3 regions of the Neobacillus phoenicis genome follow, and region 2 is predicted to be linked to each of the others. Evidence: riboswitches for the same ligand, from Rfam matches in the RefSeq annotation. Region 2 holds a riboswitch; each other region holds the start of a gene.
The links. Region 2 has a riboswitch for S-adenosylmethionine ahead of mtnW (2,3-diketo-5-methylthiopentyl-1-phosphate enolase). Riboswitches for the same ligand answer to the same signal wherever they lie in the genome.

Region 1 (8,147 bases), 2.6 Mb from region 2:
GGCGGCTATGATATTGGAAAATATCTTTAGGTACAGGGTCTGTATGTAAATTGACCATTCTTTCTAAATAAAATATTGCCTGTTGAGCTAGCTTGCTTGACTTTTCCATATTAAATTTTTTAGAATATACTTTACTAATTTCAGTCCCAAATAATTGATTAGAAAGGATTAAAGCTTGGCTAACTAGATGAGAGTTATTATGTTGTTTTGAGAGTATTGGCAGATTCTCCATTTCCTCTGATTGGAATAAACTATAATGGATATCTACTAACCAACGAATTCTTGACCATCCATGGCGTGCACCATGAGAAACTAGAAATAAAAATAAATCCTCTCTTCCAAGATAGTAGACAGGACTTTTAGAAAAATAACAAACTCTCTTTCTTTGCCAAAGTTCTTTAAACCTTGGTTCTATTCCCGGACCTGGATGCAATCTCCAATGTACTTCAAATTTCAAATTTTTCTTTGGATGAAAATAGGTAACATGATGATGTCGCCATTTCCAATCATTAAGGACTGTCTGAATATAATCATTTTTTTTAAAACCCTGTTCTTGAAGGATAATATCAATTCTTTCTACATCCTGAATGTGAATAAGAGCATCTAAATCAGCACAAGTTCTGAGAGAAATATCTTGATAAAGTTCTTTTGCCAATACTGGTCCTTTTAAGAAAATAAGTGGAACATTATTTTCCGCAAATAATTTAGCGAGTTTTTCCATCTGGCTGGTTAGGTGAAGCATCTGTAATACGTTTGATCTATATCTACTACCAATTTTGTCTAACAACTTTTCTGGAATATTTTTTTTATACTTGGATATTAGGATTGGATATAGTAAGGGGAAAACTCTATGATGCAAGGCTTGATTGTAGAATTCATTCCAATCAATGTCTCTAAACCAACCTTCAGATATATAATCATTTTTTATCATTTTAAAGATTAGTTTTAACTCTCTTGGAACTCTCGATATATCAAGTTTAAAATTGCTTATCATGACAATTCTCCCCTACTACCTTTTATTCTTTTAGCAAAACTACTAATGACAGTGAATTTCTCCATTCCTTCATAGCCTGTAACAAAATACGGTCCAGTCCGAAGCCATGCATGTGCAATTAACTTTCCGTTCGTATCTTTTGATGTACCTAAATATAATGTGCTTTCTATATCACGTTTCTCTAACATTTTCATAGCTGCAATGGCTTTTACAAGACACTGGCTTTCCCAAAGTGTATATTTACTCATTAAATGGATGGATTCAGCTACTCTCCTAGCCATTTTATGTTCCTTATCATTATAGATAAATGGAGTTTCTTCCATTTTCTCACCTAATAAAGGAGAAACCTTCAAAAAACTTCTCGATTTCTGAATTCTAGCCCAGCCTAGTAAAATAAATGCTTCAAACAACAACTTCTTCATTAAAAAATCTAATCCCAAAAATATACCTACTTTTCTTACTAGATTCATTTATATCCCCATCTTTATCCATTAAAATTAGATTATACTAATTTTATTAATCCCTCTTCCAAGAGTTGTTCCAAAAAAAGTTTTACCTGTTCTTCACATTGATTTTGTTCAACATCATATACTTTTACCAATTCCATAACTAATTGATTTAGAGGTTTGGGATTACTAAGCAGGTCCCAAATATCTCCACCTAACTCACCTAAATTATAATATTTGCCGTTTGTAATACTTAACATGACCTTTTCTTCTCCCATTTTGCTAACTATAATATCCTTAGATTGTTCAATTGTCTGCTCACTATAAATAATCATTTTTATCACCTATTGTTTTTAATATTGTTGAAACTAATTGTGAAGCACTAAATTTCGAAATAGGCCTACTTAACCTATATAAATTAACTTTATTTAGAATAATTGCTGATTGATTAAAGTGCCAATCTAAAAGACCCAAATGAGGAATGAGGAATTCACGATAGGTATTTTTATAGATAGTCTGAAAACCTTCTAACCCCTTTATTCCCACCAACTCAATTTTTTCATTTTCAGTCTTAGTTAACTCGAAAATTCCAGCCAATGGTATCGTTTTATCAGAGTATTGGCCTACTATAGGGACACTATATTTAGTTTTTCTTCCATAAAGAGAATTGTAAATATTTTTATCTAAGCCAAAATGATTTAGGCTATCTTCCCAAAGCTTTTGACTTGGATAGGATGGTGTTATCAATGGGATATTTTCATTAGATAAAGACAATGAAATAACATCATCAGTGAGCAGATTATAGCCTTCTCTTAAAAAGGCAGATGCAAGTGTAGATTTTCCAGCACCTGATTCCCCTACAATTGCGTATGCTTTTCCATTTATCTCTACTGCACTTCCATGTAAAGGTAGTATTTTTCTTTGTATTAAAATAACTCCCATACAGGTTCCTAAAATTATTAAACGTGCTAAGTCCTTATCAAAATCTTTCAATGGAGAAACGGTGATTTTTCTCCCATCTTCTATACTAAAAATTGCAAAATCTTCAAATTTACACATGACAATATTTGTACTCATTAAGAATCCATAATTGTTATCGGTAACACTGAACCACTTTTCGGTAAGATCATTAATACTTATTTCTATATCAAAATCTGAATTATTATCTTTTTCCATACTATGTAACTCTAAAAAGGGAATTTCACTACTTATTGAAAAACCAAAGGCCTTATAAATTTTTTTGTTCTCTATTTTTAACATTTATTTCACTCCATCATACCCTCTTCTACCAAACAGCCCTCAAATTTTTTTGAGGGCTATTTGAATATCAGTAAGTTTAAAATTAACTCATTTGTGCTTCTGCCATTGTTCCATCGCCATTTGGGTTTGGAACTGTATTACTAAGATCTTCTGTCCATGCACCATCATGCTTTGTACCCCAAAGATTCCACATAGTCATTTTTACATCTAAAGTTTCTAATGTAGGTTGCTTCCATGTCTTTTTCAATTATTTCACCCCCTTTCAAAAGAAATTATTTATTAAGTAACGATATAGAACAACGCATCTTATTATTAACTTATAGTCCATATTACCTATATCCTCTATAATAGGGCCTGATTTTTCACATCTCATTAATGCTATTTTTATTTCTTTTTTATCAATAAACTTATCTACCCTTTTATCTTTAATTAATTGTTTAACTTCACACAGTAAGTTGTCCCAATCTGGAGTAATCCTATGAATCCAATCAGCTGCTTGAATACCTCTAATTTTCTGGTTAAGCCTAATATCATCTGGTAGAATGTTCTTTGTAGATCTTCTAATCAATGCACGATCCATGCCACTCATAACGTATTGTTCTTCAGGTACAGCAAAGCAAAAACGTACAACTCTTAAATCACTAGTAGGATCACGTTTCCAAACTGAATATTTTAAGGACAATTTTGAATAAAGTGTGTTACTAGCATTATAAGGATGAATATAATCGTAAATTACTTTTCTCTGTTCGTGTATATCATTAGAAATAACGCAACCTGAATCATCAATTCCAAAACTTCTTAGTTTCTCAAAGACTAGTGTTTTCTTTGCAAATTCTAAGTTAACAATTCGCATTACTGAATTTGGTATACCTTGGAATCTCTTAAAATAGGGGAATGCTGTCCGTGCAATTATAGGAAGGTTCCCAAACCTTGCTCCACCAACTTTTTTACTGTACTGGTCTAATTCCATTGCAAGTTTAATCCATTTCAACCTCTTCAATAGTACTGCATAATAGTTCATTGAGTTCCCCCAAGAAATTGTAGAATTACCCACATCCCCATTAAGCAATACTCTAACATCTTCTAAACTTGCTTTTTCAAAAGTTCCTTTTAGCCAGAAAGAGTTTTCAATAAATTTATAGGGCATTTCATTGACTTCTAACATTTCATCTATCTCTGTATACGAACTTATTCCCTCAAAATCATAATAATGGTCATTAATTCCGCCTATATAATCGACAGTCTTTTTAATAAATGGCCTTTCATCTGCCATAAATCTTTTGGATGTAAAATCAATAAAATCCCCTGGTGGTATATAACTAAAGGTATGTAATACTTTATTTACTTTTTTTAGCTCTTTAGCAGCAAATCCAACAACTGCGCCTGAATCTAACCCTCCACTTAAATGGGAGCCTACATTCCGATGTGTTCTGAGCCTGTCTTTAACCGCTTTATTGAATATCTCCTGAAAAGCTTCAACATATTCAAAATCCTTTTTAAATTTAATCTTTTTATCTGAAAAATATTTCCCATATTTTGATATGTTTATCTTACCTTTTTCAATTTTTATACTATGAAATGGTGGGACTTGATTAATATTTAAGTAAGGTGTCATCGTAGCATCTACGGTATCAATTAATAAGGATAAGACCAAAAATTCAGCTAACCATTTCTCATTTAGTATCTTATTAACGTGGGGCAAAGATATAATAGGTTCAATAACAGTACAGAATGTGAAACTAGAATTTTCTTTATAATAGTAAAGAGTACGATATCCTAAAGGATCCCTAGCCCCAAAAAGTTTCTGCTTCTTTTCATCCCATATCATAAAAGCAAAATCACCAACTAAGTACTTTGGTGCATCTTCCTCCCACTTATAATAGGAAAGTAAGATTAGTTCACTATCAGTGATATCTTTTCTTTTCCCTTTATCAACTTGTAATCTCTCAAATAACTCTTCACGATTGTCAATAATTGCATCCGCAGTAATCGCTAGTTTTCGATCATGGTCATAATACGGGAGCTTTTCACCAAGAGACTCAGGTGTGATCCACTGTGCATGGCAGCCAAGGAAGACTTTGTCGTTATGCCAAGTTTGAATATCATCGGCCGGATATTTTTCTAGTGCTTTCATTATCCTGTTCCCATGTTCTAGATTGATAGGCTCATCATTCAAATGATAAATTCCGGCTATTGCGCTCATCTTTTCCTCCTGCCAGGCTATAAAAATTTATAACGTCTATTATTCACATGTTCACTAAAAAGAACAGTTAAGCCATACTTAAATATCAGGAATCAAATCTAATCCTTTTTTCCTGACATTTATCGTAATTTAATTAATAAAACTACTTTCTATGTAACATATCACCTATACTGGTTCTTTATCAAGAACGTTCGTTATAACTAATAATAAATCCATAAACTATTACTGTCAACAAATTTTAAGATAATAAAATAAATATTTTGTCTCTCCGTTGTATAACTCAAATTTCCTCAATAGTTAAAAACAAATTGACATCCCCATCAATCTGTAGTAAATTTTATAAATAATCTAAATAATTGATTTCTTATCAAGAGAGGTTGAGGGAATGGCCCTGCGACGCCTCAGCAACCTTCAATGAATGGTTTGTTCATTGAAAAGGTGCTAAGTCCTGCAAATTTTACTAATTTGCAAGATAAGAAGAATGACAAGTGTGTCGTACATACAAAAGTCTTCTTCTTATAAGAAGACTTTTTTTATTTATCTGAAAGCTTTAACGCCCTGTAGCATTAAAGTAGGCAATCTAAACCCTAATTACATCAAACTTTAAGGAGTGTGCATTATGTACAAAATTGACACGAAACTAGCCCAAATTGGAAACCGCAGCGAGTCTGCAACAGGTACAGTGAACCCGCCTGTTTATTTTTCTACTGCTTATCGACACGAAGGCATCGGACAATCAACAGGGTTTGACTATAGTCGAACAGGGAACCCAACGCGTCAGCTCCTGGAAAAAACAATTGCTGATTTAGAAGCTGGTGATCAAGGTTTTGCCTGCAGTTCAGGTATGGCTGCTATTTTCACGATTCTTTCCTTATTTCAATCGGGAGATGAATGGCTGGTAAGCGAGGATTTATATGGCGGTACCTATCGCTTATTAGAACAAGGCTTTAAAAAATGGGGATTAAACACTCAATATGTAAATACCTGTTGTCCAGAAGAAATCGAAGGGAAGATTACTCCACAAACAAAGGCCATTTTTTTGGAGACTCCTACTAATCCCCTCATGCAGCAATCGGACATTGCCGCTGTTTCTCAAATTGCCAAGAAGCACGGGATTCTTTTGATTGTTGATAATACCTTCTATACCCCACTATTACAGCAACCGATTAAACTCGGGGCTGATATCGTTATTCATAGTGCAACGAAATACCTGGGTGGTCATAACGATGTACTTGCAGGATTGATTGTCGCTAAAGGAAAGGAACTATGTGAAGCATTAGCTTTTCATCATAATGGTGCGGGTGGTGTACTTAGCCCGTTCGATTCCTGGCTGTTAATGCGCGGAATGAAAACCCTGTCGCTTCGAATGGACAGACACGAAAAAAATGCAAAAGCGGTGGTGGAGTTTCTTTCCAATCATGAAGGAGTGACAGATGTTCTATATCCTGGACGCGGCGGAATGGTCTCTTTCCGAGTAAAAGCTGAAGCATGGGTAAATCCATTCCTACAAGGATTATCTCTTATTACATTTGCAGAAAGTCTCGGTGGAACGGAGAGCTTTATTACGTATCCTGCTACACAAACACATGCGGATATTCCGGAAGAAATTCGAATTCAATCCGGAGTATGTAATCGATTATTGCGTTTTTCCGTCGGGATTGAAGATGCACAAGACTTAATTGAAGACTTGAAAAAGGCTTTCGCAAATGTGAAAGAAGGAGTGATTGCGTAATGTCACACGAAGAATATAGCTTTGCAACCAGACTTCTTCATAATCAGCATAAAGTGGACCCGACAACGGGTGCGGTTAGTGTTCCCATTCAGCATGCATCCACCTTCCACCAATTTGATTTCGACCAGTTCGGTAAATACGATTATGGTCGCAGCTTAAATCCAACAAGAGAAGCGCTTGAGGATGTGATTGCAGAACTTGAGGGTGGTGTAAAAGGCTTTGCTTTTTCTTCTGGTATGGCCGCCATTTCTACTGCGTTCCTTCTGCTTTCAGCTGGGGATCATATTATCGTTACCGAAGATGTGTATGGTGGTACGTTCCGGATGGTCACACAGGTCCTTTCCCGGCTCGGTATTGAACATACCTTTGTGGATATGACCAATTTAGACGAAGTAAAACAAGCGATTCAGCCAAATACAAAAGCGTTATATGTGGAAACACCCTCCAATCCATTAATGAAAGTGACTGATATTGAGGCAATTAGCAGTTTAGCAAAGGAAATTGACGCGTTAACCTTTGTTGATAATACGTTTCTTACCCCTTCTCATCAAAAGCCTTTGGAATTAGGGGCTGATGTGGTCCTGCATAGCGCAACGAAATTTTTATCTGGGCATAGCGATGTCGTGGCGGGTCTCGCTGTGGTTAAGGATGAAGACTTGGCGAAAAGATTAGGCTTTTTACAGAATGGATTTGGTGCTATATTGGGCGTCCAAGATGCTTGGCTCGTGCTAAGAGGGATAAAGACACTTCATGTTCGTCTAGAACAATCGCAGAAATCAGCTATTAAACTCGCAGAATTTTTAGCTGAACATCCGCTTGTGAAAAAGGTGCATTATCCTGGGCTCGAAAGTCACCCACAATATCACATCCAGAACAAGCAAGCAGCGGGGCCGGGAGCTGTCTTATCGTTTGAATTAGAAAGTGAAGATGCGCTCCGAACCTTTTTGGCCAATGTAGAAATCCCTGTTTTCGCTGTCAGCCTGGGAGCAGTCGAATCGATTCTCTCCTATCCGGCGAAAATGTCACATGCCGCCATGCCGCAAGAGGAAAGAGAAAAACGCGGGATTACTAATAGCCTCGTCCGACTATCGGTTGGACTTGAAAATCCAGATGATCTAATTAAGGATTTTTCCCAAGCGTTTGAGAAAGTTAATCGAAGTCAATTAGTATTCGAGCGGGGAGAATAGCGATGAGCTTTTTAGAAAAATTAAAAAATCAAATCTTAATAGCCGATGGAGCCATGGGTACTTTATTGTATTCGTACGGAAAGGATAGTTGTTTAGAGGAACTAAACCTTTCCCAGGCAGAACATATCCAGTCGATCCATCAAGCATATATTGATGCCGGTGCTGATGTCATTCAGACCAACACATATGCCGCCAATTATTTAAAGCTACAGCGATATGGTTTGGAGGATTCTGTAAAGGAAATTAACAGTGCTGCCGTAGCTATTGCTAAAAGAGCCGCTGCAAATAAACAAGCATACGTCCTTGGAACGATTGGCGGGAATCG
Region 2 (8,147 bases):
GAAAATATTATTAATTTTTAAATTTGAAACTTCTAACGATAGTATTCTGGCTTTCTATCTGCGAAAATAGGGATTTGTTTGCGTATACCTTTAACTAGGTCCATGTTTAATTCTGCAGATAGGATTTCCTCTTCATCCTCAGCTTCAGCAATCACTTCTCCCCAAGGGTCAATAATCATACTGTGACCAGCAAATTTATTATTTGGATCACTTCCAGACCGGTTGCAGGCAACAACATAACATTGATTTTCAATTGCTCGAGATATTAACAAGGCCCGCCAATGTGCTAAACGTGGTTCAGGCCATTCTGCGACCACAAATAGTGCTTCAGCACCAAGTGAAGTATGGGTACGTATCCATTCAGGAAAACGGATATCATAACAAATGACTCCCGCAAACTGACGATTTTCTAATTGGAATAGGCCTTTTTCTGTACCTGCCTCTAAATAAAGGTGCTCATCCATAAGCTTGAATAAATGCAATTTACTATATTGATGAACCAACTGGCCTTCGTTGTTAATGATAATCAAAGTATTTTTTACTCCGCTATCATTGCGGGCTGCAACGGATCCTCCAACGAAATGAACTTGGTATTTTTTTGCTGCCTCCTGTAGAAACTGAATCGTTTGTATCGCTTGGTCATCTGCAATTTCATCAAGCCGTGTTAAGTCATATCCGGTAGTCCAGAGTTCAGGTAAGACGAGAATGTCAGGCTTCGTTTCCATTGCTTTTTCAATCAGTCTTTCAGCAGAATGATAGTTTTCATATGGATTACCAAAGGCGATATCCATTTGTATACAAGATATGTTTAATTTCAAAGAATTTTCCCTCCGGTTCGAAATATCAGAATTTTTTCTTTACAAGCTGTTATAAAAGTTATATCATTTGTGACTAGAATTTCAACAAAAATTTGTAATGAATAAGCAGGTGAGAGAGTGATGAAACAATTTCCACCATCAGAGCTATTAAATAGTCTGCCAAAACAATTTTTTGCAGGCCTTGTAAAGAAGGTTGGAGAGTATATTGCCGAAGGGCATGACGTGATAAATTTAGGACAAGGAAATCCAGATCAGCCGACACCAGAGCATATCGTGTCAAAATTACAGGAGGCGGCAGCTAATCCCATCAATCACAAATATTCTCCGTTTCAGGGGCATAGATATTTAAAACAGGCAGCAGCTGATTTTTACTTGAGAGAGTATGGAGTAACGATCAATCCTGATAAGGAAGTGGCTATCCTTTTTGGAGGAAAAGCAGGGCTTGTAGAAATTCCACAGTGCTTGTTGAATCCAGGGGATACCATTCTTGTACCAGATCCCGGTTATCCAGATTATTGGTCAGGTGTGGCTCTGGCAAAAGCGGAAATGGTTACCATGCCATTGAGGGAGGAAAATGCATTTTTACCTGACTACACCGAACTTTCTTCCGAATCGTTATTAAAAGCAAAGGTAATGTTTTTGAATTACCCCAATAATCCTACCGGTGCTGTGGCCACTGAAGAATTTTTCAAAGAAACTGTGAAACTGGCAAACGATCAAAATATTTGCGTTGTTCACGATTTTGCTTACGGTGCCATTGGTTTCGACGGTCAGAGACCGATAAGCTTCCTAGAAACCGAAGGGGCTAAAGAAGTAGGAATCGAAATTTATACTTTATCTAAAACCTACAATATGGCTGGCTGGCGTGTAGGATTTGCAGTAGGTAATGAAAGTGTGATTTCTGCGATTGAACTCCTACAGGATCATCTGTATGTAAGTTTGTTCGGAGCGGTTCAAGAAGCGGCTGCTACAGCCTTAATTGCGTCACAAGAATGTGTTAGAGAATTGAATGAACTATATGAGCGAAGAAGAAATGTATTAATTAAAGGACTTCGATCGATAGGATGGGATGTAACCGCACCAAAGGGTTCTTTTTTTGCATGGCTTAAGGTACCTTCTGGGTACACATCTGGACAGTTTGCTGAAATTCTACTTGAGCAAGCACATATTATGGTCGCACCAGGTATTGGTTTTGGTGAATATGGTGAAGGCTTTGTACGTGTGGGCTTATTATCATCCGAAGAACGGTTAGCTGAAGCTGTCAGAAGAATTAGTTGTTTAGAAATGTTCAAAAAATAAGTTGACAAATGTTTTTTTTCTTGCGATAATCCAAAATAAAGTTTAACAACTTATAAAAGTGAATAAATACGAATCGTTTTCTTATCAAGAGCAGGTGGAGGGAAAAGCCCTATGAAGCCCGGCAACCGACTTAACAAATGTTAAGCACGGTGCTAAATCTTGCAGCAATCTGGCTGAAAGATGAGAAGATGTTAGTTTGTGATGCTAACCTCTTCTTTTCGAAGAGGTTTTTTATGTTTTCTGAAGGGAAGTTGAAAAAATGTCTGAAATAATTGCCACATATCTTGTACATGATGAAAAATATCCGGAGAAAAAAGCAGAGGAAATTGCACTTGGATTAACGGTAGGTTCTTGGACGAATCTTCCTGAGCTCGAGCAGAACCAATTACGCAAGCATAAAGGCCGAGTCGTTTCAATTGAAGGGAAAGACTCTGAAAGAGAAGGTCTAGCCATCATTCGAATTGCCTATCCAATCATTAACTTCTCTTCCGACTTGCCAGCGATCTTAACCACTGTTTTCGGAAAACTGTCCTTAGATGGAAAAATAAAATTACTAGATTTGCAGTTTGATGATCGTTTGAAGAGTCATTTTCCTGGTCCTAGATTCGGTATTGATGGAATTCGAGAGAAAATAAACGTATATGAAAGACCATTAGTGATGAGCATCTTTAAAGGCGTACTTGGTAAGGACATACACTTTTTGGTAGAACAGTTAAAGCAGCAAGCTCTTGGTGGTGTTGATTTAGTCAAAGATGATGAGATTCTCTTTGAAAATGAATTAACACCTTTTGAAAAAAGAATTACAAAAGGAAAACAAGTGTTAAATGAAGTTCTGGAAGAGACTGGTCATAGAACGCTGTACGCAGTAAACCTGACTGGGAGAACCTCACAACTTAAGGACAAGGCAAAAAAAGCGGCTGAGCTGGGAGCAGACTTACTATTATTTAATGTCTTCTCCTATGGATTAGATGTCCTCCAAGAATTAAGAGAGGATTATGAGATTGGGTTGCCTTTAATGGCACACCCAGCAGTAAGCGGCGCGTTAACTTCTTCATCCCAATATGGCTTTTCCCATTCCTTGCTTCTTGGGAAGCTTTTACGTTATGCAGGTGCCGATTTATCGCTGTTCCCATCACCATATGGAACAGTGGCATTAGAAAAAACATCTGCACTTTCGATTGCAGCTGAACTCACGAAAGAGGATGTTTATAAAAAGGCCTTTCCAGTGCCATCAGCAGGAATACATCCAGGGTTGGTATCCTTGTTAATTCGTGACTTTGGAATCGACTCAGTCATAAATGCAGGTGGTGGCGTTCATGGGCATCCAGACGGTGCTCGGGGAGGTGGCCTTGCCTTCCGACAAGCAGTGGATGCTATTCTTCAGGGAAACACACTCTCAGTAGGAGCGGAGCAGTATCCTGAACTTAAAAAGGCACTTCAGCTTTGGGGAAATGCCGAGGTGACGGTCTAAATGACAAAGCCGGTTATTTATTGTGACTTTGATGGAACGATTACAGAAAGTGATAACATCATTGCTATAATGAAACAATTTGCTCCTCCTGAATGGGTGGGAATAAAGGATTCAATTCTTTCTCGTCAGATTTCAGTGAATGAGGGTGTGGGGAAATTATTTTCCTTATTGCCTAGTAATAAGAAGAAAGAAATAACGGAATTTGCAATTGAAAATGCAAAAATCCGACCTGGCTTTAAGGAGTTTGTAGGGTATGTTCGGGAAAAGGGTATTCCCCTCTATATTGTAAGTGGCGGTATAGACTTTTTTGTCCATCCGATCCTAGCAGAATACGCTCCTTTTGATGGAGTGTATTGTAATCATTCTGATTTTTCTGGAGAAACAATTAATATACTTTGGCCACATGAATGTGATTCCTCTTGTAACAATGATTGTGGTTGCTGTAAGCCAAGTATTATGCGTAAACTGAACAATCCAAAGGGGAGTTTTAAAATCGTAATAGGCGACTCTGTAACCGACCTAGAGGCTGCTAAACATGCTGACTTTGTGTTAGCGAGGGATTTACTTCTGGAAAAATGTATGGAATGGGGTATTAACCATCAAGGGTTTCATACTTTCTTCGATTGTATCGAGGAAATAAATAAAAGAATTGAGGTGGGTGAGCTAACATGTTAAAGGAAAGATGGGCAGAATTAGCCGATATTAAGGATGAATTGGCAGAGAGAGATTGGTTTATGGGGACAAGTGGAAACCTTGCCATTAAAGTGAGTGATCATCCGCTTCAATTTTTAGTGACTGCTAGCGGGAAGGATAAACGTAAGCGGACTGCAGAGGATTTTTTACTAGTGGATGAATTTGGCAGACCGGTAGAAGAGACACATTTAAAACCGTCAGCAGAGACACTTCTTCATGTGGAGATTTATCGCAAGACACAAGCAGGTTGTAGTCTTCATGTTCATACCATTGATAATAATGTGATTTCAGAGGTCTATGGTGATCATGGAGAGGTTACCTTCAAGGGTCAAGAGTTAATTAAGGCTTTTGATAAATGGGAAGAGGATGCCATTTTAAAGATACCTATTATAAGAAATTATGCACACATTCCTACACTTGCAAATAAATTTTCAGAACATGTTTCCGAAGACAGCGGTGCTGTACTAATCCGAAACCATGGAATTACAGTGTGGGGACGGAATGCATTTGAAGCAAAAAAAATCCTAGAGGCATCTGAATTTTTATTCCGTTACCAACTGCGGTTACTCGAACATAAACCATACCAATTATTTAAGGTAGTTTAAAAGAGAAAAATATGTTAAAGCTGTAAGTTGAATTGAAGCACCTGGAGCGGAAATCAAAATGAAGATTACATTTAAAATACTTATACAGGAGAGGCTGATTTATAATGGCATATATTACATTTCAAAAGAAAGAAGATCAAATTCACGAGCCGGAGGCAGTTGCAAGCTTCCTAGAAAGTCAGGAAGTTATTTATGAAAACTGGGATATTAGCAAGCTTCCAGCAACGTTAGTAGAAAAATATCTTTTAAGCGATGAAGAAAAAGAAGAAATCTTAAACACTTTCGAAACCGAAATCGCAGATATTTCTGCCAGACGTGGTTATAAAGCACAGGATGTAATCTCATTATCTGAAAACACACCAAATCTTGACGTATTACTTACTAATTTTAAAAACGAGCACCATCACACAGATGATGAAGTTCGTTTTATTGTAAGTGGTCACGGGGTATTTGTTATTCAAGGTAAAGATGGAGAGTTTTTTGAAGTTCATTTAAATCCTGGTGATTTGATCTCTGTACCAGAAAATACAAGACATTATTTTACACTTGAAGAAGACAGAAAGGTTGTTGCAGTAAGAATTTTTGTTACAACCGAAGGCTGGGTTCCCATTTACGAAAAAGAAGAAGTAGAACTTTAAAAAAGGAAAACTGACTGCAACAGATGTAGTCAGTTTTTTTATCTATTTTGAATTCATTTTTCGGAGTTGGAAGTATTTTGGAAAAATTTTTATCATTAGCTTAATAATCCATTCATAAAAAAGATACTTGTTCAATCATTTTCCTTACTAATTTTCCGTGGTAAATTTTGTCATTATGCAATCGACGGGGGTCGGAGACAATTGTCGTAAAAGCTTGAAAAAATCGAAGAAATTTGTCGAAAAACGAAAGAAATAGAATGTTTTGTCTACTTTTGCGAATGTATTTACTTTTAAAGAAATTCTTGTCATAATTCTTCAAGTAGTCAACTTTTTTAGTGAATTACAGTAACAGGGTAATGAGTAGGAGGATAACATTGTACAAGGATAGTATTAATCAAAATGAAATGATAGAACAGATAAGGGTCAAAAGGGAATTAATGATAAATTGTGCAAACACGTTGGGCTATACAAGTGAGGAAACAATTAAATATAGCCAAGAGCTTGATGAATTAATTAATGATTACCATAGGGTAATGGGACAAGCTTCCAGACCAAATGAAGAAGTTATAATTGCTTTTAAACAAATGATTATGATTTGGCCAAAAGTATTAGTCTAAATGGAATTTGGAGAGGTACAAAGCAGCTAAAATACATTGAGAAGATACTTGTCCTATTAAAAAATATCAATTATTAACACCATAATTAACAGCCCCACGATAAACGCATAGGTTGATACCCGCTCATTTCCGTCTCCGTGACTTTCGGGAATTAATTCTTTATAAATGATAAATAACATCGCACCTGCCGCAAAAGATAGGCCATATGGAACAAGGCCTTGAACAAATGAAGTTAAAAAATACCCTAATAATGAAGTAACAATTTCAATAGCACCTGTTAAGGTCGCTATGATGAAGGCCTTCCATTTACTAATTTGCTGGTTTATTAAAAAGAGAGCGACAAGAAGGCCTTCTGGAGCATTTTGAAAACCGATTGCTAATGCGATCAAATTTCCAGTATCTCCTTCTACAGATGCATAGCTTACACCAACAGATAGACCTTCAGGGATATTATGTAAAGTAATAGCAGCGATAATTAACAAAGCTTTTTCATCGAAATGAATTCCCTTTTTATTATGTTGTAAGTCCATGTGGGGAATATTTTTCTCCAAGAGAGTTAGTACCCCTACCCCTAACCAAACACCGACAAAAAGGGATAGATATCCTCCATATTTGAGGGCCTCCGGAATCAACCCAATAGTAGATGCTGCCATCATAATACCTGCACTAAAGGCTAACAATACGTCCTTCCATCGATGCGTAATAGAATGATGAATAAATAAGATCAGTAACGCTCCAGCTCCAGTAGATAAAGCAGAGAGTACACTCCCAAAAATAACCCCTTCATTTCTTTCCTCCTTCCTTATAATCATAAAATCTACAATTTTAGACAGTACTGTGATTTTTATCATTGTTTATATCCCAATATTTCATATAGTTATATTAGTGCTATATTTATACAATCTCACATCATGATTAACTACATATCTTACCACAATTTGTCGTTACTTCAACTTTTATCATTATTTTAATCCTACTCCCTAGAATCTACCCAAGTTTGTCATGCTTATTTAGTTTATCCGAAGTTTCATTGATTTTTGGAAGAAAAAAAAGAAAACCATCATTGTTTGGTACTATGCTTGTGTTACGGTTCATATTATCGTTAATAAAAGCATTTTTTATAACCAAAGGAAGCAAACGCTTTCACCAATCTTAGACTATATGGAGGAGGGAAAGTCCTACATGCACATTGTCGTATGTGTCAAACAAGTACCTGATACAAAAATCATTAAAATTAATCCTAAAACAAACACACTCGACCGCCGAAGTGCTCCGGCTATTTTAAATCCTTATGATGCACATGCTGTTCAAGAGGCTGTGAAAATTAAGGAAAAAACGGGAGGTACCATATCGGTTTTGTCAATGGGACCACCGCAGGCAACGGCTGTAATTAAAAAAAGTATTGAAATAGGTGCAGATAGAGGTTATTTGATTTCTGATCGTGCCTTTGCGGGTGCAGATACACTTGCAACAAGTTATGCCTTATCTAAAGCATTGGAAAGAATCGGGAAGGATCTACCAGTAGATTTAGTGATTTGTGGGAAACATGCGATTGACGGAGATACAGGACAGGTTGGACCAGGAATCGCAAGAAGGATGGATATTCCACCAGTTACAAATGTAATTGAAGTTACAGAAGTTAATCAAGTGGAGAAGACCATTTTAATCAAAAGAAAATTAACCAGCGGATATGAACTCATTCAGTCTGAGCTACCTTGCTTATTAACAGTTGAAAAAGAAATAAATGAAATCGACTACTCGCCAATGACGAACATGATTAGTGCAGCAAGATATGAACCTGTTATCTGGGCAGTAAGTGATCTTGAGAATGTTGAACGTTCTCAATTAGGACTTAAGGGTTCACCGACCATTGTAGGAAAAATGTTTACACCTCCACGACCAGAGGGTGGTAAAAGACTTGAGGGTACTGCTGATGAGCAAGTGAAGCAGCTCATGGAATTGTTAATAGAGAAAAAAGATCTGTTAACAATCCAGTCATCTAAATA
Region 3 (8,147 bases), 2.6 Mb from region 2:
CTTTGGATTTTCTACAACGTCTTTTAATTCTGCTTTTGTTTTATCAATGCCTTCTTTTAGCTTGATTAAGCCTTGTGCTTCTAGTAAAGAAAGTAGACGGCCATGGTCAGCTACAGAGTTACTCATGATTAAGTGAGCACCCTTTGGAAGGTCACTAAGCTTCTTGTATTTCTTTGAATAAACACCGATTGGCTCGATGTGAATGCCGCCAGCGTTAACAAATCCGTAGTTAAATTCTTTGTTTTGAGATTCTAAGTAAGGGATGTGCTGGAAATAGTTTGCATCTAATTCTTTTGAAGCTAAGGCTTTGTTTGGTAACACATAGTCAGTAAAAGTTGTAATTTCAAGGTCGATTCCTTTTTCTTTTAATAATGGTTTAGCTTGTTCTAAAATTTCTGCGTGTGGCACAGTTGAAGCTCCAACTACTAATTTAGTAGTGCCGCCCTTTTCTGAAGTACCTTCTGATTTTTCTTCTGATTTACCACAAGCTGCAAGAGCTAGGGCTAATGTTAAAGCTAATAAAACGGATAACCATTTTTTCATGTTGAACTCTCCTTTTATTTTTATCTTTTATCTAATTTTGAAGTGATGAAATCACCAATTAACTGAATGATGAACACGATAATTAAAATAATGACTGTAGCAACAAAAGTTACGTCATTTTGGTTCCGTTGGAAACCATAGTTATAGGCAAGGTTACCTAACCCTCCTGCACCGATCGCTCCTGCCATCGCTGTGTAACCCACAAGAGCAATAGCTGTAACGGTAATACCGGAAATGAGAGCAGGCATGGATTCTGGTAGTAACACCTTCCAAATAATCGTGCTTGTTGTTGCTCCCATTGATTTAGCTGCTTCAATAACCCCTTTATTTATCTCACGCAGGCCAATCTCCACCATCCTAGCATAAAAGGGAGCAGCGCCAATGATTAGTGCCGGCAAGGCCGCATCTTCCCCAATCATCGTTCCTAATAGGAAGGTGGTGAACGGAATTAATAAGACAATTAAAATAATGAACGGAATGGAACGAAAAATATTAACGATTCCACTAATGATCGTATTAATCGGCTTATTTTCCCACAGATTCCCTTTCGTTGTTAGGAAAAGAAGTAAGCCCAAGAATGTCCCCAAGATAAAGGTAACGAGAACCGAAATAGCTGTCATATAAACGGTGTCTTTCGTGGCGTCCCACATCATGATCCAATCGACATTTTCAAAATATTTTCCACTATTATTCATTTGTAACCACCTCCAAACCAACCTGCTGAGAACGAATAAAGTCTATGGCTTTGTTTACTTCTTTTTCGTCACCATCAAGATGAATAAAGAGAGTTCCATATGAACCACTTTGCGTTTGCGAAATTTTCCCCTGCAGTATATTTACTGTAACATCATGGTGTCTGATTAAATTAGAGATGAGCGGCTGCTCAGCTGACTCGCCAATGAAAGTCAATTGAACGATCTGACCGGAATGATACCTTGCCAGCAAATGTTCCGCCGTTTCTTTTGTTTCTTCTGGCTCTGTCACCTGTTGAACAAATCGTTTCGTAATTTGCTGCTGCGGATTACGGAACACCTCTAACACGGAACCAAGCTCCACTACACGGCCGCTTTCCATTACAGCTACCCGGTGACAAATTTTTCGAATAACATGCATTTCATGTGTAATCAACACAATGGTCAGACCTAGCCGCTTATTGATATCGACTAACAAATCCAAAATGGAATCTGTTGTCTGAGGGTCCAGTGCTGAAGTTGCTTCGTCACAAAGTAAAACCTTTGGATTATTAGCAAGGGCTCTCGCAATCCCTACCCGCTGTTTTTGTCCCCCACTCAGTTGTGAAGGATAGGCGTTTTCACGTCCTTCAAGTCCGACGAGTTTGATGAGCTCATTAACTCTTTTCTGTCTTTCAGGTCCCTTTACACCTGCAATTTCCAGTGGAAAAGCAATATTTTCACTTACTGTTCTTGACCAAAGTAAGTTGAAATGTTGAAAGATCATACTAATCTCTTGACGTGCTTTACGAAGCTCACTGCCCTTAATCTTTGAAATGACACGACCAGCTACTGTGACTGATCCATCGGTTGGTAGCTCCAACCCATTAAGCATTCGAATTAACGTACTTTTTCCGGCACCACTATATCCTATGACCCCGAAAATTTCCCCCTCTTGAATTTCTAAATTCACGTCATCGACCGCTTTTAGCTGGCCTTGTTTGGAAGGAAAAATCTTACGGACGTTTTTTATTGAAATCATTTGAATCACCCGCTTCTATCCTATTTACCTAAAATTCAGAAAGAATCTACTATATCCTGTCATTTACCTATAGAATTTGACTGTTTCCTTGAAAAGATTCTATTTTAGAAAAATAAAAAGCCTTTCTGCACGGGCAGAAAGGCATTAGTAAAATAGACCTTTCTCCCATCTCCCAAAGCAAACGCTTTGTGTGAATTGGCACCATTTCAATGTAACATTGACGGTTGCCGGGCTTCATCGGGCACATCCCTCCACCTCTCTTGATAAGAGCTTACAGCATTCTATATTCAATTAAGACGTTAGTCAATTTCAGTAGTTATTTTAGTACGAAAGCTATCGTATCACGGATAAAAAAGGGTGTCAATAAAAAAATCTATTAATTCTTACTTATCACATTAGGTAAATTTTAGGCATTTGCTTTGATAGATGCCAGTCCCGTTGCTGTCTCAATCGCAGATTCGAGATCATCAATTAAGTCTTCGACATTTTCAATCCCAATAGAAAGACGGATTAAGTCCTCCGACACACCTGCCGCCTTCAAACCCTCTGCATCTAATTGCTGATGAGTGGTACTGGCTGGGTGAATGATTAGACTTTTTGAATCGCCAACATTGGCAACGTGCGCCCATAAGGATAGTGAATCAATGAGCTTTGCTCCTGCTTCCTTCCCACCCTTAATTCCAAACACAACCATGGAGCCTGCGCCCTTAGATAAATATTTTTTCGCTAATTCATGGTCTGGATGTGATGGATGCCCTGGATAGGATACCCATTCTACTGCTGGGTGGTTTAATAAGTAGTCTACGATTGTGTTCGTATTGGCTACATGCTCTTTCATCCGAACATGCAAGGTTTCAAGGCCTAGTGTAAATTGGAATGAATTTTGTGGGCTCAGTGCCGGACCGAGGTCTCGCAATAATTGTACACGTGCCTTTACAATATACGCTACAGCGCCTAATGCTTCTGCATAGACAAGATCATGGTAGCTTGCATCTGGAGTTGTAAAGCCAGGGAATCGAGAAGAATTCCAGTCAAACTTCCCACCATCGACAATAACGCCGCCCGTTGTTGTCCCATTACCTAAAAGCCACTTTGTTGCAGAGTGAATAACAATGTCTGCCCCGTACTCTATCGGTCTGCATAAGTATGGAGTTGCAAAGGTGTTGTCGATAATTAATGGGACGCCTGCCTCGTGTGCAATATCTGCCACTTTTTCAATGTCCAGCACACGTAAGCTTGGGTTTCCAATTGTCTCTGCGAAAACTGCCTTTGTTTTTGGAGTTATTGCAGCTCTGAAATTCTCCGGATTTTCAGCATCAACAAATTTGACGTTAATTCCGTATTTCGGAAGGGTCACTGCGAATAAATTATACGTTCCACCATAGAGGTTGGAAGCAGCAACAATCTCATCTCCTGCCTCAGCCACATTAAGAATAGCGAGGGTAATTGCTGCCATACCGCTTGCAACGGCCAGTGCTCCCACACCGCCTTCTAACAAGGCTACTCTTTCTTCAAATACGGTTGTAGTAGGATTATGAATACGGGTGTATATGTACCCTGGTTCTGCTAAACTAAATAGGTTTGCTGCATGTTCAGTACTTTTAAATTGGTAGGCATTGTTTTGATAGATAGGAACTGCACGAGCACCTGTTACTGGATCTGGAGCCAAACCTCCATGAACACTTAATGTTTCAAATCGATACTTCTTTTGATTTTCTCCCATTATCCTAGCTCCTCCCTTAAATAAACAAAAACCCCCGCTTCATAAGAAGAGGGGGCTCTCTTCTTATCTTTCAGAGCTTTTTATGCTCTGCTGGATTTAGCACCGTGTATAAACCGGTTGCCGGGCTTCAAAGGGCCAGTCCCTCCGCCACTCTTGATAAGAATGTTTATGTGATTGTTTTAATTGATAGAATATTTAAATAATACATTACAGGATGTCCCTTTTGAAGTCAATGATTTTTATATAATTTTTGCAAGATCTTCCTGTGCTTTTGTGAGAAAAAAAAGGGACTCAAGTAATAATGCGATTCGTAACGAAGTATCTACTTTTATCTCCCGTTTTTGTTCTAGCAACCGTAATCTAGTTGTTCCTTCAATTAATTGTTTCATTGCGGCTTCATTGCCACTAATCTCGTAGATGCTTTGTTGCGCCGATGGATTTTGGAGAATAAAAACAGCACCGTTTTTTATCACTAATTGCACTACTTGATGCTCGCAACGGAGATTTACCTGTACCTCTGCTTGATGAATTAAAGGATAGACATGTTCCTGCTGTTGCATTTTTACGAGGAATTTTTGGATAGCTTCGATCATTAATACCACTCCGGTCTAAACGTGTATACCTTAACTATTCCGCAAACTAGACAGGAAACCCTTTTATAATTACTCGACAATATGTGGACTGATAGGCAAAATTTCCTGAGAAATATGTCGGATTTATGCGCCACTAAAAAAAAGACCACCCGAAAATAAAGGTGGTCTTAATCTACTGAATTTTTTAGGGTACCATCCAATTCAACAGACTACTATTTTGCAGGAATGTCAAAATTCCGATTAGGACAACCAACACAATACTATGCTTAAATGTGAAGCGGAACAAGTCTGCTTCTTTTCCAGCAAGACCCACTGCTGCACACGCTACAGCAATAGATTGTGGGGAAATCATTTTTCCTGTTACCCCCCCTGAAGAGTTTGCAGCAATTGCTAAAATCGGGTCCATACCAAGGGACTGCGCAGTAATCTTTTGCATGTTCCCAAACAATAAGTTTGATGAAGTATCAGAACCAGTGATAAACACCCCCAACCAACCGAGGATTGGAGAGAAAAAGGAAAATAGTACATCCGTTTTTGCTAGAGCCATTCCCAGGGTCGTACTCATCCCTGATGCGTTTGTAACGTAAGCAAATCCGACCACTGAACCGATTGTAATGATAGGGTATTTTAATTCATTAAGCGTTTCCCCGAAGGTTGCTACCCATTCCTTCCATGAAATTTTAATGATAAACTTCGATACTGCAGCTGCAAGTAGAACCGATGTACCAGCTGCGCCTAAGATTTCAAGTTTATAGATGGCAGGAACTGGAGCTCCGGCAGAGTTAATAACTTTATTATTTAATAAGGGTACTTCAGGTAACAATGTTAACGCGTGACCTAAAGAGTTAACCGCTTTCAGAATAACGTTTGATCCTTCATAATGTCCTGACAATGCAAGCTTGATTGTTGGAATTCCCCAAATTGTAATAAAAGATGTTAATACAAGAAATGGTGACCATGCTTTAAAGATTTGGCCTCCTGTATATTTTACCTGCTGATATTTAGGTGCTTTTGCGGTAAGGGCAGCAGCCATTTCTTGTTCGTCTGAAAATCGGAAAATAGTTTTCGGTTTCCAAAACTTCAAGAAGATCGCTAAAGCAAATAATGAAACCAGTGCTGATAAAATATCCGGAAGTTCTGGGCCAAGGAAATTAGAGCTTAAGAATTGAGTCACTGCGAAAGAAATACCCGTAATTAAAATCGCAGGCATGATTTCCAATGCTTTCTTAAACCCAGCCATGATTACAACTAAATAAAACGGTATAAATAATGATAAAAATGGTAATTGACGGCCAACCATTTTGGAAATTTCTATTGCTGAAACTCCTGTAGGTCCTTCAACCGCAATGATGGGAGTACCGATTGCACCAAATGCAACAGGCGCAGTATTGGCAATTAAACAAAGTCCAGCAGCGTAAAGTGGATTAAATCCAAGACCAACAAGTAGCGCTGCAGAAATAGCAACCGGAGCGCCAAAACCCGCTGCCCCCTCAAGGAAGGCTCCGAATGAGAACGCTACCAAAAGTGCTTGAAGACGTCTGTCCTCTGTGAGTGAAACAACAGAATTACGTATTATATCGAATTGACCTGTCTTTACGGTTAATTTGTAAAGGAAAACAGACGTAATAATGATCCAGCCTATTGGTAATATCCCATAAACAGCACCCTGTGTTGCAGACATGACTGCCATTTGAGCTGGCATCTTAAATGCAACGACTGCTAGTACTAAAGCAATTAGCAAGGTCGTTAATCCAGCCAAATAGCCCTTCATACGTTTAACTGCTAGGGCCCAGAAAAAATATAAAATTGGTATAAGTGCTACCAGAGCGGACAAGGCCAAATTGTCCTGAACCGCTGTAAAATTTTGTGTGAATGTCATAGTTAATCCCCCATAATAGAAATATTATGTTTCCAAGGAACAGTCGATGTTCCCTCTTACAGAAACATTGATTGAATGTTTCTGATAGAACAGATAAATAGGCACTATGATGACTGAAAAATATGTAAGTAATAAAAATGGTTACTTAATAAATCATGGTAACCTCTTATAAATTTTTAATCTGAAACCCTCCCTCCTCTTCGTTTCCTATTAAGGAACAGCGTTTGAAATTGTTGCAGAGGACCAAACATTGTTATAGAACAATAACTATTTTTGTTGTATAACACCGCTTTATCTACACTTAATTATACAAACTTCGGTCTGAATTTCAATAATTTTCCGAAAATTATGAGTATAAAAATTAAAAAACATTTGCCCAATATATCTATACTGGACAAATGTTTTTCCTCTTAACTGATCCTGCTTTCAAAACCAAGTCTTGCTGAGATTTGTTTACCAATGTGCAGCATTCGTGACTGAAGAAGTTTCATTCGTTCATCTGTCATTCTCATCGTCGGTCCTGAGATACTGGCTGCTGCAATGACTTTGCCTAAATGGTCAAAGATAGGAACGGCAATGCAAGTGATTCCATATTCGTTTTCTTCTAGATCTAAAGCATAGCCATTTCGCTTCACATCCGCCAATTCCCGTATAAAATCGTCTTTATTAGTGATCGTTTTCTCTGTGTGCAATGCCATTCCTTTACGTTCAAGAATATCCAGTACTATACTAGTAGGAAGAAAGGCAAGGATCGCTTTTCCAACGGAGGTACAATGCATGGGAGCCCGTTTGCCTACTTTAGAATGCATCCGTAACGTTTCATTTCCTTCTAACTTTTCTATATAAACCACTTCTCCCTGATCATAAACAACAAGATGGATAACTTCATTGGTTTCATTTTCCAACTGTTGTAGAAAAGGCTTTGCCTCTGCCCTTAGATCAATGGATTCTAGCAGCTTTGAACTGATTTCTAAAAATTTGTAACCAAGCTTATATCTGCCTGTATCCTCATCCTGCTCTACATATCCATACTGGACAAGTGTTGAAAGAATTCGGTAAACAGAGCTTTTATTAATATCTATTTGTTTCGCAATCTCTGTAACACCCAAGCCACCCTTTTTTAAACTAACAAGAGTAATAATGTCCAATGCCCGGCTTACAGATTTAACCATATTCTCTCTTTCCACAATTGTTCACCTCTAAATTGCTGACCCATAATAGCTTACATTATAGCATATATTTTTACCGGGCATTGCAGGGTATTAATAAGTGTTTGCATGCTCTTTTGCAATTACAAATGTATTGCGTAAAGTTCCAATCCCTTTAATTTCGCATTCGATCACATCTCCAGCACCAACAAACTCTGCTCCAACCGGACTGCCTGTCAGGATTACATCTCCTGGCTTCAGAGTCATCACATTCGTAAGATAAGAAACCATTCTTCTGATTGGAATAATCATTAGTTCGGTTTCACTATTTTGCTTTTCAATTCCATTCAGTTTAGCTTCAACCTTCACTGCAAATGGATCCAGTTCTGTTTCAATAACAGGACCAAGGGGAGTGAATGTGTCAAAGGATTTACCGATTGTCCAATGTCCGTCCTGATGAAAAAATTGAGGCGCCGTTACGTCGTTTCCAACTGTGTATCCAAACACGTAATCAAGCACTTCAGATTCAGGTACATTTTTGGCCTCTT

Region 1: linked by a shared signal. The riboswitch ahead of AA0X95_RS08315 (methionine biosynthesis PLP-dependent protein) and the one ahead of mtnW (2,3-diketo-5-methylthiopentyl-1-phosphate enolase) in region 2 are both predicted to bind S-adenosylmethionine.
Region 3: linked by a shared signal. The riboswitch ahead of AA0X95_RS07840 (O-acetylhomoserine aminocarboxypropyltransferase/cysteine synthase family protein) and the one ahead of mtnW (2,3-diketo-5-methylthiopentyl-1-phosphate enolase) in region 2 are both predicted to bind S-adenosylmethionine.

Annotation. Positions count from the first base shown of each region.
Region 1 covers NZ_CP154847.1:1,618,169-1,626,315, reverse strand. Annotated here, with positions in the region: gene AA0X95_RS08345 (nucleotidyltransferase family protein) at 1-994, opposite strand, end outside; gene AA0X95_RS08340 (lasso peptide biosynthesis B2 protein) at 991-1,464, opposite strand; gene AA0X95_RS08335 (lasso peptide biosynthesis PqqD family chaperone) at 1,497-1,775, opposite strand; gene AA0X95_RS08330 (aldolase) at 1,762-2,700, opposite strand; gene AA0X95_RS08325 (paeninodin family lasso peptide) at 2,783-2,947, opposite strand; gene AA0X95_RS08320 (asparagine synthase-related protein) at 2,963-4,903, opposite strand; SAM riboswitch class I at 5,265-5,382, shown strand; gene AA0X95_RS08315 (methionine biosynthesis PLP-dependent protein) at 5,523-6,635, shown strand; gene metC (cystathionine beta-lyase) at 6,635-7,822, shown strand; gene AA0X95_RS08305 (bifunctional homocysteine S-methyltransferase/methylenetetrahydrofolate reductase) at 7,825-8,147, shown strand, end outside.
Region 2 covers NZ_CP154847.1:4,329,029-4,337,175, reverse strand. Annotated here, with positions in the region: gene AA0X95_RS22250 (carbon-nitrogen family hydrolase) at 33-818, opposite strand; gene AA0X95_RS22245 (pyridoxal phosphate-dependent aminotransferase) at 939-2,117, shown strand; SAM riboswitch class I at 2,196-2,304, shown strand; gene mtnW (2,3-diketo-5-methylthiopentyl-1-phosphate enolase) at 2,377-3,588, shown strand; gene AA0X95_RS22235 (2-hydroxy-3-keto-5-methylthiopentenyl-1-phosphate phosphatase) at 3,589-4,263, shown strand; gene AA0X95_RS22230 (methylthioribulose 1-phosphate dehydratase) at 4,257-4,886, shown strand; gene AA0X95_RS22225 (1,2-dihydroxy-3-keto-5-methylthiopentene dioxygenase) at 4,991-5,524, shown strand; gene AA0X95_RS22220 (Spo0E family sporulation regulatory protein-aspartic acid phosphatase) at 5,899-6,141, shown strand; gene AA0X95_RS22215 (ZIP family metal transporter) at 6,198-6,953, opposite strand; gene AA0X95_RS22210 (electron transfer flavoprotein subunit beta/FixA family protein) at 7,324-8,147, shown strand, end outside.
Region 3 covers NZ_CP154847.1:1,530,094-1,538,240, reverse strand. Annotated here, with positions in the region: gene AA0X95_RS07855 (MetQ/NlpA family ABC transporter substrate-binding protein) at 1-543, opposite strand, end outside; gene AA0X95_RS07850 (methionine ABC transporter permease) at 564-1,238, opposite strand; gene AA0X95_RS07845 (methionine ABC transporter ATP-binding protein) at 1,231-2,256, opposite strand; SAM riboswitch class I at 2,419-2,526, opposite strand; gene AA0X95_RS07840 (O-acetylhomoserine aminocarboxypropyltransferase/cysteine synthase family protein) at 2,663-3,979, opposite strand; SAM riboswitch class I at 4,040-4,142, opposite strand; gene AA0X95_RS07835 (hypothetical protein) at 4,219-4,572, opposite strand; gene AA0X95_RS07830 (L-lactate permease) at 4,757-6,451, opposite strand; gene AA0X95_RS07825 (IclR family transcriptional regulator) at 6,862-7,638, opposite strand; gene AA0X95_RS07820 (fumarylacetoacetate hydrolase family protein) at 7,714-8,147, opposite strand, start outside.